DNA from 4 places in the Streptomyces sp. NPDC055955 genome. Region 1 is predicted to be linked to each of the others. Evidence: riboswitches for the same ligand, from Rfam matches in the RefSeq annotation. Region 1 holds a riboswitch; each other region holds the start of a gene.

Region 1 (4,202 bases):
TCGCGCGAGACAAGGTTGTAGTGCGGCTGGAGCGCCGTGTAGCGGGCGAGGCCCTCACGGTCGGAGAAGTCCAGGGACTCCTGCAGGCGCTCCGGGGTCAGGTTCGACGCGGCGATGGCGCGCACCTTGCCGGCCGTCACCAGGTCGTCGAGGGCGGTGATGATCTCCTCGACCGGCACGGACGTGTCGTCGAAGTGCGTGTAGTAGAGGTCGATGTAGTCGGTGCCGAGGCGGCGCAGGGACTCCTCGGCGGCGGACTTGATGGTGCTCGCGGACAGGCCCTTGAAGTCGGGGTGGGCGCCGACCTTGGTGGCGATGACGACATCGGAGCGGTTGCCGCGTGCGGCCAGCCAATTGCCGAGGACGGTCTCGGACTCGCCGCCCTTGTTGCCCGGGACCCACGCCGAGTACGCGTCGGCCGTGTCGACGAAGTTGCCGCCCGCGGCGACATACGCGTCGAGCACGGCGAAGGACTGCGCCTCGTCGGCGGTCCAGCCGAACACATTGCCGCCGAGGGAGAGCGGGAACACCTCGAGGTCTGACGCGCCAAGCTTGCGAAGAGAAGTCATGGCGTGCCAGAACACCGATATGGATCAAGATATTCCGGGACCGGGCACGGCGGACCGGCAGCCCTGACGTCGGGGGGTTGCCGTCAGGACCGCCGGGGTTCGGAGGGTCGCGAGCCTCAGATCGTCAGGCCGTTGGAGCGCAGCCACGGCGCGGGGTCGACCCCGGTCGCCTGGCCGCCGGGGTGGACCTCCAGGTGGAGGTGCGGTCCTGTCACGTTCCCGGTGGCGCCGACACGGCCGATGACGTCGCCGCTGGTCACCTTCTGGCCCGCGCTGACGTTGAGGGACGACTGGTGGCAGTACCAGAGCTCCGTGCCGTCCGGCAGCTCCAGGACGGTGCGGTAGCCGTACGCGCCCGCCCAGCCGGCCTCCTTGACGGTGCCGGAGTGGATCGCCTTCAGCGGCGTACCGGTCGGAGCGGCGAAGTCGAGACCCGTGTGGTAGCCGGAGGACCACATCGAGCCGGGCTGACCGAAGGTGCCGGTGATCGTGTAGGAGGCGACCGGCAGCGTGAAGCTCTTGGCGAGCTTGGCGAGGCGCTCGGCCTCGGCCTTCTTCTTCGCGGCCTCCTCCGCCGCCTTCTTGTCGGCGGCGGCCTTGGCCGTGGCGGCGTCCTGCTCCTTGGCGGCGTCCTCGGCGGCCTTCTTCGCGGCGGCCTCCTCGGCGGCCGCGGCCTCGGCGTCGGCGGCCTGGTCCTGCTGCTGCTCGGCCTGCTGCATGATGCGGGCGCGCAGGGCCTCGCCCGCGGTCGTGCCCTGCTGGGCGTCCGCGGTGGTGATGCCGGCGCCGGTCAGCGGCGTCGCGCCGGTGCCGGACTCGTCGTCGTCTCCGGAGACATCGGCTATCAGCGCGCCCACGCCGGGCAGGGACTTGGCGTCGGGCAGCGAGTCCTTGACGGACGAGAGGTCGGGCATCGAGATGTGTACGGGAGGCTTGCCGCCCTGCGCGGTGGCGATGCCGCCCGCGCCGACGGCCGCGATCACGCCGACCCCGAGAACGGTGGAGCTGCGCGCGAGACCGCCGCGCTGCTTGGCTACGCGGTGCCTGCCGCGTACGGGACGGACGGAATCCTCGGTGGGGTTCCACTCCTCCCAGGTCCGCTCGTCCGTTTCGCCGAACTCTTCGTCGATCGGCGCGTAGGAGAACTCTGGGGCAGGCCGGTTGGACGCCACTGGGGCGCGCTCCTTTCCTTCCTTCTCGCCTACCGGGTTAGCTGACGGGTTCGGAGCAGGAAGGTCTCCTACCGACGCCTTCCGCAAGGAAAGACGTCCGATTCACCCCAAGTTGGTGGTTCCCCGGCTCCCTTGCGGGATTAGGCGCGTGCGCACGGAGCCGTCTCTTGTGACGGCTGGGACGACCGCGCTGCGTTATCGAACGTTAATAGACACCGGGGCCCGATTCCAAGCCGTTCCGACTGATCGTTAACGCCTCTGGCCTGGACTTAACGGGGCACGAGCGGGCGGAATCGGGCGAGTTGACCCGCCACTGAAACAGCTTGCCGATCTGACGGTTTGTCAAATGTTATGCGCAGCGACGCCGTTCGGCTACACAAGGTGATGACGGCACTCACCGCTGCTTCACGGCTGCTTCACGGCCGCCTCACCGCGAGCAGCGCCATGTCGTCCGTCGTGCCGCCCCCGGTGTGCCGGCGGACCTCGGCGGTGAGCGCGCCCAGCAGCGGATCGGGCCCCGAGAACATCCGCCCCGCGAGCCGGGCCGCCGGATCGTAGAAGGTGCCCTGCGCGTCGCGCGCCTCCGAGAGGCCGTCGGTGTGGAGCAGCAGCGTCGCCCCACTCGGGAACTCCGTCTCGGACGCGCGGTCGGGCCAGGTCCCGAGGTCCCCCATCCCGAGCGGCAGCGCGGGCTCCGGCGCCGACAGGACCTTGAGCGCCCCGTCACCGCCCAGGAGCAGGGGTTCGGGGTGGCCGCGGTTGATGACGCGTACGAGGCCGTTGCCGTGCGGGATCTCGGCGAGCACGGCCGTGGTGAAGCCCTCGAACTCGTCGAGGCCGTTGCGCCGCAGCCCCTCCCGCGCGAGCGCCCTCTCCAGGCGCTGCGCGACCGCCTCCAGGGTCGCCTCCTGCTCGGCCGCCTCCCGGAAGGCGCCGATGACCACGGCCACGGCGGACACCGCGCCCATGCCCTTCCCGCGCACGTCGCCCACGACGAGCCGTACACCGTGCGGGGTGTCCTGCACCGCGTACAGATCGCCCCCGATGAAGGCCCCCGCCTGGGCGGCCTCGTAGCGGGCCGCGACCTCCAGCCCGCCGATGCGCTCGGCGGGCTCGGGCAGGACGGCGCGCTGGGCCGCCTCGGCGATCTGACGCACGGAGGTGAGCTGCTCGCTGCCGCGCCGCACGACGCGGTTCATGACACAGGCGAGTACGGCGACGGTGACGACGGTGACGAGTTCGGTGATGGCGTCGCCTTCGTAGCTGCGCGTGTACCTGAGGTGCACCCCGAGTACGACGGCGACCGTCGCGAGGCCGGTCAGGAGAGTGCCGCGGGGCGAGAAGAACGGGGCCGCGACGAGCGGGGCGGCGGTGAACAGGGGCACGCCGGTGAACGTCGACGGCGTGACGTAGTCGTAGATCGCCCCGGCGACGATGAGCAGCACCGGCACCAGACGTACGAAGAACCGGGCCCGGGACAGGCTCTGCCCCGCCTCTCGCCCGTGCCCTCCTCGCTGCCCCACCAGTCGTCTCCCGCCACCGTCCGCGTCGGTCCCGCGTCTGCGCACGCCGTCGGGCCCCACCTCAGGGTTCACCCCGGACCGGCGGCGGGCGACCTGGCGGGACCGACCGGGTGAAAGGGGTTCCGGGCGGCGGATCACACAACCCTGGGCAACCGATTCGCGTTCTGTCGCCGCAATGGCGTAGAGTCGTGTTTACCGACGCGGGGTGGAGCAGCTCGGTAGCTCGCTGGGCTCATAACCCAGAGGTCGCAGGTTCAAATCCTGTCCCCGCTACTGAAGGCCGAAGGCCCGGAACCAATGGTTCCGGGCCTTCGGCCTGTTCCCCTACAGGTCGAACTCGTGCGGCGGCAGGTCCAGCATCAGGCAGGCCTCACGGACGACGGCCTGCTCGGTCTTGTCGAAGTCGCCGTCGGCGCCGCCGATGACGATGCCGATCTGGATGACCGCGCGCGCCTCGGCGGGCTTCTTCTTCGCCTTGGCGATCTCCTGGAGGACGCTGACCTTGCCGAAGTCGAAGTCGGCGGTCAGCTTGTTCAGGTTCGCGTCGAACCGGCTCTGGAGCTGGTCCGCCGGGAAGTTCTGCAGCACCTCGTTCGTGGAGATGAGCTGGGCCACGCGGCTGCGCTCGGCCGGGTCGACGTGCCTGTCGGCGGCGGCGACCAGCGCGCACATCGCCATGCTCGCGTCACGGAAGGCGCCGCTCTTCAGGTCGTTCTTCTTCGCCATGAGCTGCGTCTGCATCGTCGACGCGGACTCCTTGAAGCGATCCCACAGGGCCATGACTCTCCTCGTTCGGCGTGTACTGATCTTCTACAGCTCTGTAGAAACTAGCGGGGAGCGGCAAAAGTTCCGCCTCTAGACTGAAGACCTGAACTCTCTGCTGGGGAGCCTTTCGTGGTCCGATGAACGGGAGAAGACGACGGTGCCGACACCCGAGA
Region 2 (4,202 bases), on a different contig from region 1:
CCCCGCCCGGAACAGCGCCCGCGGCGGGGCCTCGCGCGCCTAGGCTCCGCGCATGGAACAGAGCGAGATCATCTTGCGCGCAATCGGCGTCCTGACCGAGACCCAGGAAATGGTGCGCAGGCTCAGCAAGGATGCCGAGCCCGACATCGAGACCGAGGACGCCCAGCTCGGGCGCCTGGTGACAGAGGTCTTCCCCTCCATCGAGATCCCTGCGGAATCGAGCGTGCAGGAGGCGGCGGAGGCCACCGTCGCGGCACTGATGCCCGTGACGATCTCCTTGGTGGGCGCGTTCGCGTTCCTCTTCTCCGAGCTCGCCGAGGTGCACGACTCGGGCCGGACGGACATCAAGACCGCCGACCTCCTGCAGCACCTCGCGCTGCGCCTGTCCAGTTCGGACGACGGCGACCGGTAGCCACGACACGGGAGAACGGAGCAGGGGGTCGGCCGGCGCCTCGGGCGCGGGCCGACCCCCTTTCACGCCTCCTGCAGCCCAAACCCTCCCTTCGCGCCCCTTGCGGCAAAGCCCTCCCTTCGCGCCCCTTGCAGCACGAGCCCTCCCATCGCGTCCCTGGCGGCACAAGCCCTCCCATCGCGTCCCTTGCGGCAAAGCCCTCCCCTCGCGTCTCTCGCAGCCCGAGCCCTACTCGATCGTCCGTACGTCCTGTACATTTTTTACAGAAGCAGCGACAGAGTTACGCGCTCACGGAGGCATGTGCCATGAACCGACCTTCCGCCCGTTACGTCCTGCCCGAGTTCACCGAGCGCACCTCGGCCGGGCACCGCACTCTCGATCCGTACTCCAAGCTCCTGGAGGAGCGGATCGTCTTCCTGGGAACGCCGATCGACGACACCTCCGCGAACGACGTGATGGCGCAGTTCATGCACCTCGAGTACGCCGCGCCGGACCGGGACATCTCGCTGTACATCAACTCCCCCGGCGGCTCGTTCAGCGCGATGACGGCGATCTACGACACGATCCGGTTCGTCAGCTGCGAGGTCGAGACCGTGTGCCTCGGGCAGGCCGCCTCCGCCGCCGCCGTGCTCCTGGCGGCCGGGACGCCGGGGAAGCGGGCCACGCTGCCCGGCGCGCGCGTGGTGATCCGGCAGCCAGGACTGCCCGAGCCCGCGCAGGGAATGCCGACCGACCTGGAGATCCAGGCCCGTGAACTGGTGCGTATGCGCGGCCAGCTGGAAGAACTGCTCGCGCGGCACACCGGGCAGAGTCACGAGCGCATCGCCGCCGACATCGAGCGGGACACGATCCTCCAGGCCCAGGACGCCCTGGAGTACGGGCTCGTGGACCGGGTCATCGACAACCGCAAGACGTCCGGTCCGGTCCGCGGCGCCAGGTGATCCGGTGACGCTGCCACCCGAACTGCCCCCGCTGCCCGCACTGACACGGGCCGAGTGCGAACTCCTCGACCGCTACCTGGAAGTGGTCGACCTGCTCGGCAGGATCAACCCGGCCAGGGGCAACCACACGTATGGCGGACTGCGGGCCGCGCAAGCGCTCGTCGGCAGGGCGACGGCCCTCCGGGACGCTCTGACGCTCATGCACCACCGGGGCGAGAGCGAGGTCCACGCGACGACGCTGGCTCAGGCTTTGCGGGTCCTGGACGGAGAAAGGAGGACACAACGGGTCACAGTTCCACCGGAGCCGGTCAACTGACAGCACGTTCAAGAACGAAGCGATCGATGCGAACCGTCCGGAGCCGGATCGAAACGGACCAGAAGAGGTACCCACATACGGAGTAGCCGGCACTCGCACATGGGAACCGGAAAAGTTGCGCGGAACGCCGACGCGGAGTCCTGGATTCCGCCTTCCGCTGCTGGTGCGGGCGTCGTCGGGACCCCCGCGCCGGGATGGAAAGGTGCTCTGTCCACCCGAACAGGCCAGTCGTGAGGACACTCACTTAACGCCGGTTCGGCTCTGCGTTCTTGGCGTTCTTGCGTGAAGATCCCTTCCGACGACAAGCCCCCGCCGCCGCGGCGGGGCGGTCCGCGCGGACGCCGAGTCCTGCCGCCGTGCGGATGCCAGGTCGACAGAAGTGGATCGGCAGGAGTGGAGGACCCGAGCATGACGGGCCGCCGGAGCTGTTTTCCGGGCCGGCCCTTGGGGTGAAGCCGCACTGCGCGGCCGGGCAACTTCGCCAGCCCGAATCCGACAGGTCATCCTTCACAGGCGGCTGACGAAGGGTTGCGCATGACCTCGCTCAATCGTGTCCCGTCGCTGCTCACCCGGGCCGGAACGGCCTCGGCCCTCACACTCGCCGTAGCGGGTGGCAGCCTGCTGGTCCCCGGAGCCGCGCCCGAAGCGGACGCCGCGCCACCGGCGACGAAAGCACTCCAGATCGCGGCCTCCAAGAAGGGGAGCCCCTACCGATGGGGCGCCACAGGGCCGCGCACGTTCGACTGCTCGGGCCTGACGCTCTACTCGTTCAAGGCTGCGGGCAAGAAGCTGCCCCGCACCGCCGCCCAGCAGTACAACAAGACCCGCCATGTCTCCGCGTCCCATCGAAAACGCGGGGACCTGGTCTTCTTCCACTCGGGCCGCGGCGTCTACCACGTCGGCATCTACGCCGGGAAGGGAAGGATCTGGCACTCCCCGAAGACCGGTGCCGTGGTGCGGCTCGAGCGGATCTGGACGAAGAGCGTCTGGTACGGGCGCGTGCGCTAGCGCCGCCTGACGGGTCCCCGGGAGCGCTGGGGACCCGTCAGGCGCCGGAGAGTGCTCGCGCGGCCCCGTCCGCCTCGGAACCTCGCAATGGGGTACTCGTGGTCGTATGGACGAGGAGCGAACGGCAGGCGACGAGGCCGCCCCACGCGACCCGGGCCCGCCGAGCGGAGGCCGGGACCGGCACGAGACGCCGCTGGAGCGCGCGGACCGCAACTTCGGCGAACTGCTCCAGGAGCTGAGAGTCACCCAGACAGGCGTGCAGATCCTCTTCGCGTTCCTGCTGACGCTGGCGTTCACTCCGCGGTTCGCGGCGCTGGACTCCGTGCAGCGCGCGACCTACATCGCGACGCTGCTGCTCGCGGTGCTCGCCGCCGCGCTGTTCACGGCGCCCGCGGCGCTGCACCGCGCCTTGTTCCGGCGCGGCGCCAAGCCGCAGATCGTGCAGATGTCCTCGCGCCTCGCCACGGCCGGCCTGAGCGTACTGGTGCTCGCCCTGACCGGGTCCGTGCTGCTCGTCGTGGACGTCGCGGCGGGGCGGGCGGCCGGGATCGCGGCGGGTGCGGGCACGTTCGCGGTCTGTGCGGGCCTGTGGGGCGTGCTGCCGCGTCTGGTGCGGCGCTCGCTCGCGCGGGCGAAGGAGGGGACGGACACCCCGTCCCCGTAGCCGCTCGCCACCCGCCGCCTTTTCACACCTGCTGGACAGGGACCGTCCACGGCAGGGCGATCCACACGGTCTTGCCGCCTTCGGGGGTGGGCATGACCGACAGGCTCCCGCCGCACTCGGCGGTCAGCCAACGGATGATCACCATGCCGCGCCCGTTGTCCTGCTGGACGGCGGCCGGGAGCCGCTTCGGGTGGCGAGGGTGGCTGTCCGTGACGCCGATGCGCAGGTGTTCGTCACGCTCCAGCTGCACGTCGACCTTGAAGACGGGCGACTGTCCGCGGGTGTGCATCACGGCGTTCGTGGCGAGTTCGGAGACGATGAGCCGGACCGTGTCGGCGGTTTCCGCGTCGCGCGGCATGCCCCATTCGGCGAGTACGTCACCGACATATGTGCGGGCCGAGGAGACCGAGGCGGGATCGCTCGGCAGAGTGACGGATGCTTCCTGGTGATCTGCCATGGCGACGTCGTCCCTTTTTTCGCCGGGGCCTGAATCCGACACATGGCGGATGACTCGAGGCGCCCCCCGGACTGGTGCTTCGCGCCAGAGTGCCACTCCCGCCCGGCCGGTGGAGCCGATCCCCCGAGATATGCATATATCTGTCGCTCGAAGCGGTGAACTCTGCGTCGATGGCCCGCATTTGGGCGCAGGCCGCCGGCTTCCTCTACGGTCGGCTCAGCACACCGATCCGCCCGGCCTGAAGGAGCCGGGCCGCAGGTCCGAGGAGACGGGATGAAACACGGTCCGGCGGTGCGCCGCCGCAGGCTCGGCGCGGAACTGCGCGCGCTGCGTGCCCGCGCGGGACTCACCAGTGGTGAGACGGCCCGGCTCGTCGGCTGGCACCAGTCGAAAGTGAGCCGTAT
Region 3 (4,202 bases), on a different contig from region 1:
CGTCGCCGTCGAGATCAACCTCGAAGCGCCCCTGGACGCCGAGCCCGCCGGGCTCGACGGCGTTGCCACGATCATGGCGAGGGCGTTCTCCGAGGGCACCGACAAGCTCGCGGCCGAGGAGTTCGCCGCCGAGCTGGAGCGCTGCGGTGCCACCCTCGACGCGCACGCCGACCACCCCGGCGTACGGGTCTCTCTGGAGGTCCCCGTCTCCCGCCTGCCGAAGGCGCTCGGCCTGCTCGCCGACGCGCTCAGGGCACCCGCGTTCGCGGACAGCGAGATCGAACGTCTCGTGCGCAACCGGCTCGACGAGATCCCGCACGAGACGGCCAACCCCGGCCGCCGCGCCGCCAAGGAACTCTCGAAGCAGCTCTTCCCGGCCACCGCGCGCATGTCCCGCCCGCGCCAGGGCTCCGAAGAGACCGTCGCGGCCATCGACGCGGCGGCCGTGCGCGCCTTCTACGACCGGCACGTGCGCCCCGCCACGGCCACCGCGGTCGTCGTGGGCGACCTCGCGGGCATCGACCTCGACGGCCTGCTCGCGGACACGCTGGGCGCCTGGACGGGGAACACGACCGAGCCGCGCCCCGTACCGCCCGTGACGGCCGACGACACCGGCCGGGTCGTCATCGTCGACCGGCCGGGCGCGGTGCAGACGCAGATCCTGATCGGCCGCGTAGGAGCGGACAGGCACGACCGGGTGTGGCCGGCGCAGGTGCTCGGCACGTACTGCCTGGGCGGTACCCTCACCTCCCGCCTGGACCGTGTCCTGCGCGAGGAGAAGGGCTACACCTACGGCGTGCGGGCGTTCGGCCAGGTGCTGCGCTCGGCACCGGACGGGACGGGTGCCGCGATGCTCGCCATCAGCGGCTCCGTGGACACGCCGAACACGGGTCCGGCGCTCGACGACCTCTGGAAGGTGCTGCGCACGCTCGCCGCGGAGGGCCTCACCGACGCCGAACGGGACGTGGCCGTACAGAACTTGGTGGGCGTCGCCCCGCTCAAGTTCGAGACCGCCGCTGCCGTCGCCGGGACGCTCGCCGACCAGGTCGAGCAGCACCTGCCGGACGACTTCCAGGCGGAGCTGTACCGGCGGCTCGCCGCGACAGGCACCGTGGAGGCCACCGCGGCCGTCGTGAGCGCCTTCCCGACGGACCGCCTGGTGACGGTGCTCGTCGGTGACGCAGCCCAGATCGAGGAGCCCGTCAGGGCGCTCGGTATCGGAGAGGTGACCGTCGTCACGGGCTGACCGTGACCGGTGTGCAACGAGGGGCCCCGGTGGGCGAGATGACCACCGGGGCCCTTGTATGTCCGAATTGAACCAGTGGTTGCCTGTCTGCCCTGTGGCATGCGCTACAAAAGCCCGGTTCCGTTTGTTGATTGAAAGATGCCCCGCTTAGCGTCGGTCCGGCTGTCCGCCAGATGTACGCCGCGCCCGCGGCACCGGACAGTCATCGCCGAGTCCCCCAAGGCGCGAGCCGGGGGAGCCGGGGACCCACCGTCCCTGGGGTGAATCGGACGCCCTTTCCTGAAGGGGGTCCGTAGGAGACCTTCCTGCTCCGAACCCGTCAGCTAACCCGGTAGGCGAGAAGGAAGGAAAGGATCAGCCACTCCATGGCGTTCACCCGTGCCACCGGGAAGCACCGTCGCCCGAGCCGTCTCACGCGTACCACCGCGCAGGTCGCCGGCGTCGCCGCGCTCACCACGACCGGTGTCATCGGAGGCCTCGCCGCCCCCGCCCTCGCCGCTGACGACGCGTCTCTCGAGCAGACGGGCCTGACCAAGGCCATCTCCATCGGTGACTCCCTCGCGCAGCAGATCGACGCGCAGGCCGCCGCCCAGCAGCAGGCCGCCGACAAGGCGGCCGCGAAGGAGAAGGCGGAGGCCGCGGCCAAGAAGAAGGCCGAGGAGGACCGGCGCGAGGCCGCCGCCAAGGCCAAGGCCGAGCGTGAGGCCAAGGAGCGCGCCGCCCGTGCGGCCGAGCGCAAGCGCCTGAACGCCTTCGTCCTGCCCGTCACCGGCTCGTACGTGTCGACCGCGTACAAGGCCAGCAGCGGCCTGTGGTCCTCCGGCAGCCACACCGGCATCGACTTCCACGCCGCCAGTGGCACCTCGGTGCACGCCGTGGGCGCGGGCACGGTCGTGGAGGCCGGTTGGGGCGGCGCCTACGGCAACAACATCGTCATCAAGATGAACGACGGCACGTACACGCAGTACGGCCACCTGTCGTCCATCGGCGTCTCCGTCGGCCAGACGGTCACCCCGGGCCAGCAGATAGGCCTCTCCGGGGCGACCGGCAACGTCACGGGCCCGCACGTCCACTTCGAGGCGCGCACCAGTCCCGAGTACGGCTCGGACATCGACCCCGTCGCGTACCTGCGCTCGCACGGCGTCAACGTCTGACCCTCGCCGCGTACGCGCGACAACGCACCGAAAGCCCCGGCTCGCCGAGCCGGGGCTTTCGGCGTCACCGGCCGCGGTCGTCACCGGACCGGCGCGTTCGTTCCCGGCGGCGCTGTCCAAAAAATATCCATGGATTACGGCCCGCCGTCGGAAATTCGGGCCCGCTGGAATAGAGTCGCTGGGAAAGCGCGCTGAACGGACTTCGATCGCGCTGCACGAGCGACTGTCTACCGCGTTTCGCGGGGATTAAGGCGGAGGTCGGTCCATGCGCATTCCGGCGCACTCGGTATGCACGGCGATCCGCGACGACATCGTCTCCGGTGTCCACGAGCGCGGCGGCAGACTCACCGAGGAGGTGCTCGCCCGTCGCTACGGCGTCTCCCGCGTTCCCGTGCGCGAGGCGCTGCGCACCCTGGAGGCCGAGGGCTTCGTCGTCACCCGCAGGCACGCGGGCGCGTGCGTCGCCGAACCCACCACGCAGGAGGCGGCGGACCAGCTGGAGATCCGGATGCTCCTCGAGCCGCTCGCCGCGGCCCGCGCCGCGCAACGCCGCACCGAGGCGCACCTGAAGGTGCTGCGCGGCCTGGTCAGGCTGGGTCAGGAGCGCTCCCGGCAAGGTCGGAGCGAGGACCTGCGCGCGCTGGGCGGCTGGTTCCACGAGACGCTGGCACAGGCCTCCGCCAGCCCGGGGCTGATCACGATGCTCACCCAGCTCCGCCACAAGATCGCGTGGATGTACACCGTCGAGCAGCCCGCGCGGCCCGCCGACTCCTGGGCCGAGCACGGGGCGATCGTGGACGCTGTGGCGCGCGGTGACGTGGAGCGCGCGCGGGCGCTCACGGCGCAGCACACGGAGCGCGCGATGACCGCCCACCGCCTGCGCGCCCCTCGTACGGGTGGCCGTGTGAGGACTTCGCAACATCCCGTCAACACACTGGGGCCTCAGCATTAACAAAGCCGCCGTATACAAATAGGGCGGCCTATTTCCAAGGGCTCTTTCTGTGCTGCTCCGGAATTATGGGAACGGACTCACGGAAAGACAAAGGGTCTGCTCGGAAAATCCGAACAGACCCTTTAATCGGCGCGATCTTCTGCGAGCAGTGAACGACGCCCAAGAATCCGGACGTCCGGTACGGGTCACTGTCGAGCCCCGTACCGGCCTGTGTACTAGACGGTCTCGGGAAGCTCCTCGAGCCCCTCGGAGACCAGCTTGGCCAGACGGTCGAGTGCGATGTCCGCACCCTCGACGTCGGAGGCCAGGACGATCTCCTCGCCGCCGCCGGCGCCCAGGCCGAGCACCGCGAGCATGGAGGCCGCGTTGACGGGGGTGCCGTCGATCTTGGAGATCGTCACGGGGACGCCGGCCGCCGTGGCCGCGCGGACGAAGATGGAGGCGGGGCGGGCGTGGAGGCCCTCGGCCCAGCCGACGTTGACGCGGCGCTCAGCCATGTGATGCTGCCCTTCAGGATTCTCACGGTTGTCTAGACCAGTCTCCCACACCGGTGGGCGTGCCCGATATGGGTCCTACGTACCGCCCGTACACGCCCGTCGGCCCTCATAGCGTGCCTTCGGCCCGCTCGCGCCGCGACCCGTACGACTGTCACCGCCGCGCCGTACGCTGTGCCCATGCAGACCCCGTCGGACCGGCACGCATACCCCGCCCACTGGGAAGCAGACGTGGTGCTGCGCGACGGCGGCACCGCGCGCATCAGGCCCATCACCATCGACGACGCCGAGCGGCTCACGAACTTCTACGAGCAGGTCTCCGACGAGTCGAAGTACTACCGCTTCTTCGCGCCGTA
Region 4 (4,202 bases), on a different contig from region 1:
GGGCTGCCCCCAGGCGCTGCGCAGCGTGGAGCGCGTCAGATACAGGCGCTCACGCGCGCGCGTGATGCCGACGTAGGCGAGGCGGCGCTCCTCTTCCAGCTCCTTGACCTGGCCGAGGGAGCGCATGTGCGGGAAGACGCCGTCCTCCATGCCGGTCAGGAAGACGACCGGGAACTCGAGGCCCTTGGCGGTGTGCAGCGTCATCAGCGTGATGACGCCGGAGCCGTCGTCCTCCTCGTCCGGGATCTGGTCGGAGTCGGCGACGAGCGCGACCCGCTCCAGGAACTCGGAGAGCGTGCCGACGCTCGCCTCGCCCTCACCCTCGGCCGCACCGTCCGCCGTCGCGCTCTCCTGCTCGAACTCCAGCGCCACGGCAGCGAGTTCCTGGAGGTTCTCGATGCGGGTCTCGTCCTGCGGGTCCGTCGACGACTGCAACTCGGCGAGATAGCCGGTCCGTTCGAGCACCGCCTCCAGGACCGTGGCCGGGCCCGCGCCCGACTCGACGATCGTGCGGAGGTCCTCCATCAGCGTGTTGAACCGCTTCACCGCGTTCGTCGAGCGGGCCGCCATTCCGTACGCCTCGTCGACGCGGCGCAGCGCCTGCGGGAAGGAGATCTTCTCGCGCTGGGAGAGCGCGTCGATCATCGCTTCGGCACGGTCGCCGATGCCGCGCTTGGGCACATTGAGGATGCGGCGCAGGGGGACGGAGTCCTCGGGGTTGGCGAGCACCCGCAGATAGGCCAGGACGTCCCTGACCTCCTTGCGCTCGTAGAAGCGGACTCCGCCGACGACCTTGTAGGGCAGGCCGACCCGGATGAAGATCTCTTCGAAGACACGGGACTGCGCGTTCGTCCGGTAGAAGACGGCGACGTCGCCGGCCTTCGCGTCGCGCGCGTCCGTGAGCCGGTCGATCTCGTCGGCGACGAACTGCGCCTCGTCGTGCTCGGTGTCCGCGACGTAACCGGTGATCTGCGCGCCCGCGCCCGCGTTCGTCCACAGATTCTTGGGGCGGCGGGATTCGTTGCGCTCGATGACCGCGTTGGCCGCGGAGAGGATGGTCTGCGTCGAGCGGTAGTTCTGCTCGAGCAGGATCGTCGTCGCGTCGGTGTAGTCCTCCTCGAACTGGAGGATGTTGCGGATGGTGGCTCCGCGGAACGCGTAGATCGACTGGTCGGCGTCACCCACGACGCACAGCTCGGCCGGCGGGAGGTCGCCCTCACGCGGCGGCTCGTCCTCCGCGCGGCCGCTGTCGGCCGACCCCACCAGCTCCCTGACCAGCGCGTACTGCGCGTGGTTCGTGTCCTGGTACTCGTCGACCAGGACGTGGCGGAAGCGGCGGTGGTAGTGCTCGGCCACGTCGGGGAAGGCGCGCAGGAGATTGACCGTCGTCATGATCAGGTCGTCGAAGTCCAGCGCGTTCGCCTCGCGGAGGCGGGACTGGTACATCGCGTAGGCCTGGGCGAGGGTCTTCTCGAAGCCGTCGGCGGCCTGTGCCGCGAAGTCCTCCTCGTCGATCAGCTCGTTCTTCAGGTTCGAGATCTTGGCGCTGAAGGACTTCGGCGGAAACTTCTTCGGGTCCAGGTCGAGGTCGCGGCAGACCAGGGCCATGAGGCGCTTGGAGTCGGCGGCGTCATAGATCGAGAACGACGACGTGAAGCCGAGCTTCTTCGACTCGCGGCGCAGGATACGGACGCAGGCGCTGTGGAACGTCGACACCCACATCGCGTTCGCCCGCGGGCCGACGAGGGACTCGACGCGCTCCTTCATCTCGCCCGCGGCCTTGTTCGTGAACGTGATCGCGAGGATCTGGCCGGGGTGCACGCCGCGCTCGCCGAGGAGATACGCGATGCGGTGGGTGAGCACGCGGGTCTTGCCGGAGCCCGCGCCCGCCACGATGAGCAGCGGGGAGCCGCCGTGGACGACGGCCGCCTGCTGGTTCTCGTTCAGCCCGTCGAGGAGCGCCGCCGCGTCGAGCGCGGGGCGCGGGGCGCCGTCCCGGTAGTACGCGTCTCTGGCCGGGGGCGCGTCGAACTTCCCGTCGAACAGGTCGTCCGGAACGTGCTCCGGAGCCATGTCGTCCTCGGGCGGCGGCGGGGCATGCTCCTCACCGGCCTTGGAAGCCGTGAGGTCCGCCAGGAAGCTGTCGTCAAAGAGGCTGCTCATCGCTCTACGAGTCTAGGCCGCCCCACTGACACCCACGGCCGCCCCGGAAACTTCCCCCCGACTTCGTAGGCCCGACCACCTCTCGTGGTGCGGAAATCACCCTCCGTGAGAGTTACCGGAGGTCACGAACAAGATTGCCGAAGGTCACGAAAATGTATCGGGCATATCGAACATCAACCTTCACAGCAGCCACACGAGTTGGCTAGCGTGCTCCGCGGGCCGCCCGTCCCCCCGCCGGCAACCGCGCCGCGAGCGGGTCGCCCCCGCTGAGTTCAGTACGCCGCGAGGCATGGAACCGGGGACCCACGACCTTTGGGGTGAATCGGCCGACGACCCGTCAGGGCACGGCCGTAGGGCAGCCTTCCGAATCTCCGCCCGAACCCGACAGCTAACCCGGTAGGCGGTCATGGGAAGGAGACGCGCCCCTTGGCGTCGCACCGCAAGCCGCGCAACAGGACAGCCGGTCCCCGCACGGCCCCCGTCGTCGGAATCACCACGGCGGCCCTCACCTCCATAGCCCTGCTCTCGCAGAGCGCGACCGCCGCCCCCTCCGCGCCGCCGAAGCCGAGCCTGGAAGAGGTCCAGAAGAAGGTCGACACCCTCTACCACCAGGCGGGCGTCGCCACGGAGAAGTACAACGCGGCCAAGGAGCGCACCGCCAAGCAGCAGAAGCGTGTCGGCGACCTGCTCGACGACGTCGCGCAGCGCACCGAGAAGCTCAACAAGGCCCGCCAGGAGCTCGGCACCTTCGCCGCCGCCCAGTACCGCACGGGCGCCGTCTCCGACACCGCGACGCTGCTCCTCGCCGACGACGCGCAGGACTACTTCGACCAGGACCAGCTGATGAGCCGGCTCACGAGCCGCCAGAAGAAGGCCGTCGACGACTACCAGACCGAGCAGGCCGCCACCACGAAGAAGCGCACCGAGGCGGCCAGGAGCCTGGAGACGCTGACCACTTCGCAGGCCACGCTCAGGAGCACGAAGAGGGATGTCCAGCAGAAGCTCGGCGACGCCCGCGAACTCCTGTCGAAGCTGACCGCCGAGGAGAAGGCGCGCCTCGCGGCGATCGAGAAGCAGAAGCAGGAGGCCGCCAGGAAGAAGGCGCAGGAGCTGGCGCGTCAGCAGGCCGAGGCGGAGGCCAAGCGCAAGGCGGCCGAGGAGGCACGCCAGAAGGAGAACCCGGGCACGGGCAGCGGTTCCGGCACGGGTACGGGCTCCGGCAGCACCGGCAGCGGCTACGCGGCCAAGGCCGCGAAAGTCATCGCCTTCGCCGAGTCCCAGATGGGCAAGCCGTACGTCTGGGGCGCCACGGGCCCGGACTCGTACGACTGCTCGGGCCTCACGCAGGCCGCGTGGAAGGCGGCCGGCATCTCGCTGCCGCGCACGACCTGGGACCAGGTCAAGGTCGGAACGACCGTCACCACGGCCAACGCCCAGCCCGGTGACCTGGTCTTCTTCTACGACGACATCAGCCACGTCGGCATCTACATCGGCGACGGCAAGATGATCCACGCCCCGAAGCCGGGCGCGAACGTCCGCGTCGAGTCGATCTACTACATGCCGATCCACAGCGTGGTGCGCCCGGCCTGACCACCTTCGTGGGGTTACGTTCGGGCGGTGCGCGGCCCGAACGCAACCCCAGGTCCCGGACCCACGTGGTCCCAGCTCCCGCCGGCCGCCGGTGCCGCCGTCATGGCCACCGGCATCATCTCGGTCGGCCTGAACCTGACCGGTCACTCGGTGCTGTCCGGCATCATGCTGGTGCTCGCGGCCGCCCTCTGGCTGGTCCTCGCGGCGGACTTCGCGATCCGCCTGGTGCGGGAGCGCGACCGTTGGCACTCCGAGGCCGACACCCCGCCCGCGCTCACCGCGGTCGCGGCGACGACCGTCCTCGGCACCCGGATCTCCATGTTCGGCCTGCAGACCCTGGCCGAGGCGCTCCTCGCCCTGTCCGCGCTCGTCTGGCCGGTGCTCCTCATCAACGTCGTACGGCACTGGAAGCCGCGGATGCCGGGGGGCGTGTTCCTCGGCTGCGTCGC

Evidence for each region. A riboswitch is a leader RNA that binds a small molecule or an ion and turns the genes downstream of it on or off. The one in region 1 is predicted to bind cyclic di-AMP.
Region 2: it holds a riboswitch for cyclic di-AMP, as region 1 does, so the genes downstream of both, ACFC96_RS29130 (C40 family peptidase) here and ACFC96_RS17590 (M23 family metallopeptidase) in region 1, are expected to answer to the same signal.
Region 3: it holds a riboswitch for cyclic di-AMP, as region 1 does, so the genes downstream of both, ACFC96_RS33920 (M23 family metallopeptidase) here and ACFC96_RS17590 (M23 family metallopeptidase) in region 1, are expected to answer to the same signal.
Region 4: it holds a riboswitch for cyclic di-AMP, as region 1 does, so the genes downstream of both, ACFC96_RS21665 (NlpC/P60 family protein) here and ACFC96_RS17590 (M23 family metallopeptidase) in region 1, are expected to answer to the same signal.

The regions. Positions count from the first base shown of each region.
Region 1 is NZ_JBHJYS010000007.1:377,744-381,945, reverse strand. It holds gene ACFC96_RS17595 (aldo/keto reductase) at 1-569, opposite strand, end outside; gene ACFC96_RS17590 (M23 family metallopeptidase) at 686-1,741, opposite strand; cyclic di-AMP (ydaO/yuaA leader) riboswitch at 1,753-1,898, opposite strand; gene ACFC96_RS17585 (PP2C family protein-serine/threonine phosphatase) at 2,158-3,264, opposite strand; tRNA gene ACFC96_RS17580 (tRNA-Met) at 3,464-3,537, shown strand; gene ACFC96_RS17575 (tellurite resistance TerB family protein) at 3,589-4,044, opposite strand.
Region 2 is NZ_JBHJYS010000016.1:108,464-112,665, reverse strand. It holds gene ACFC96_RS29145 (hypothetical protein) at 53-412, shown strand; gene ACFC96_RS29140 (ATP-dependent Clp protease proteolytic subunit) at 718-1,353, shown strand; gene ACFC96_RS29135 (hypothetical protein) at 1,358-1,669, shown strand; cyclic di-AMP (ydaO/yuaA leader) riboswitch at 2,023-2,200, shown strand; gene ACFC96_RS29130 (C40 family peptidase) at 2,204-2,677, shown strand; gene ACFC96_RS29125 (DUF6328 family protein) at 2,784-3,341, shown strand; gene ACFC96_RS29120 (ATP-binding protein) at 3,364-3,798, opposite strand; gene ACFC96_RS29115 (helix-turn-helix domain-containing protein) at 4,072-4,202, shown strand, end outside.
Region 3 is NZ_JBHJYS010000021.1:112,791-116,992, reverse strand. It holds gene ACFC96_RS33925 (M16 family metallopeptidase) at 1-1,246, shown strand, start outside; cyclic di-AMP (ydaO/yuaA leader) riboswitch at 1,443-1,599, shown strand; gene ACFC96_RS33920 (M23 family metallopeptidase) at 1,612-2,400, shown strand; gene ACFC96_RS33915 (GntR family transcriptional regulator) at 2,666-3,352, shown strand; gene ACFC96_RS33910 (HPr family phosphocarrier protein) at 3,568-3,849, opposite strand; gene ACFC96_RS33905 (GNAT family N-acetyltransferase) at 4,027-4,202, shown strand, end outside.
Region 4 is NZ_JBHJYS010000010.1:158,585-162,786, reverse strand. It holds gene pcrA (DNA helicase PcrA) at 1-2,163, opposite strand, end outside; cyclic di-AMP (ydaO/yuaA leader) riboswitch at 2,418-2,581, shown strand; gene ACFC96_RS21665 (NlpC/P60 family protein) at 2,590-3,753, shown strand; gene ACFC96_RS21660 (tellurite resistance/C4-dicarboxylate transporter family protein) at 3,856-4,202, shown strand, end outside.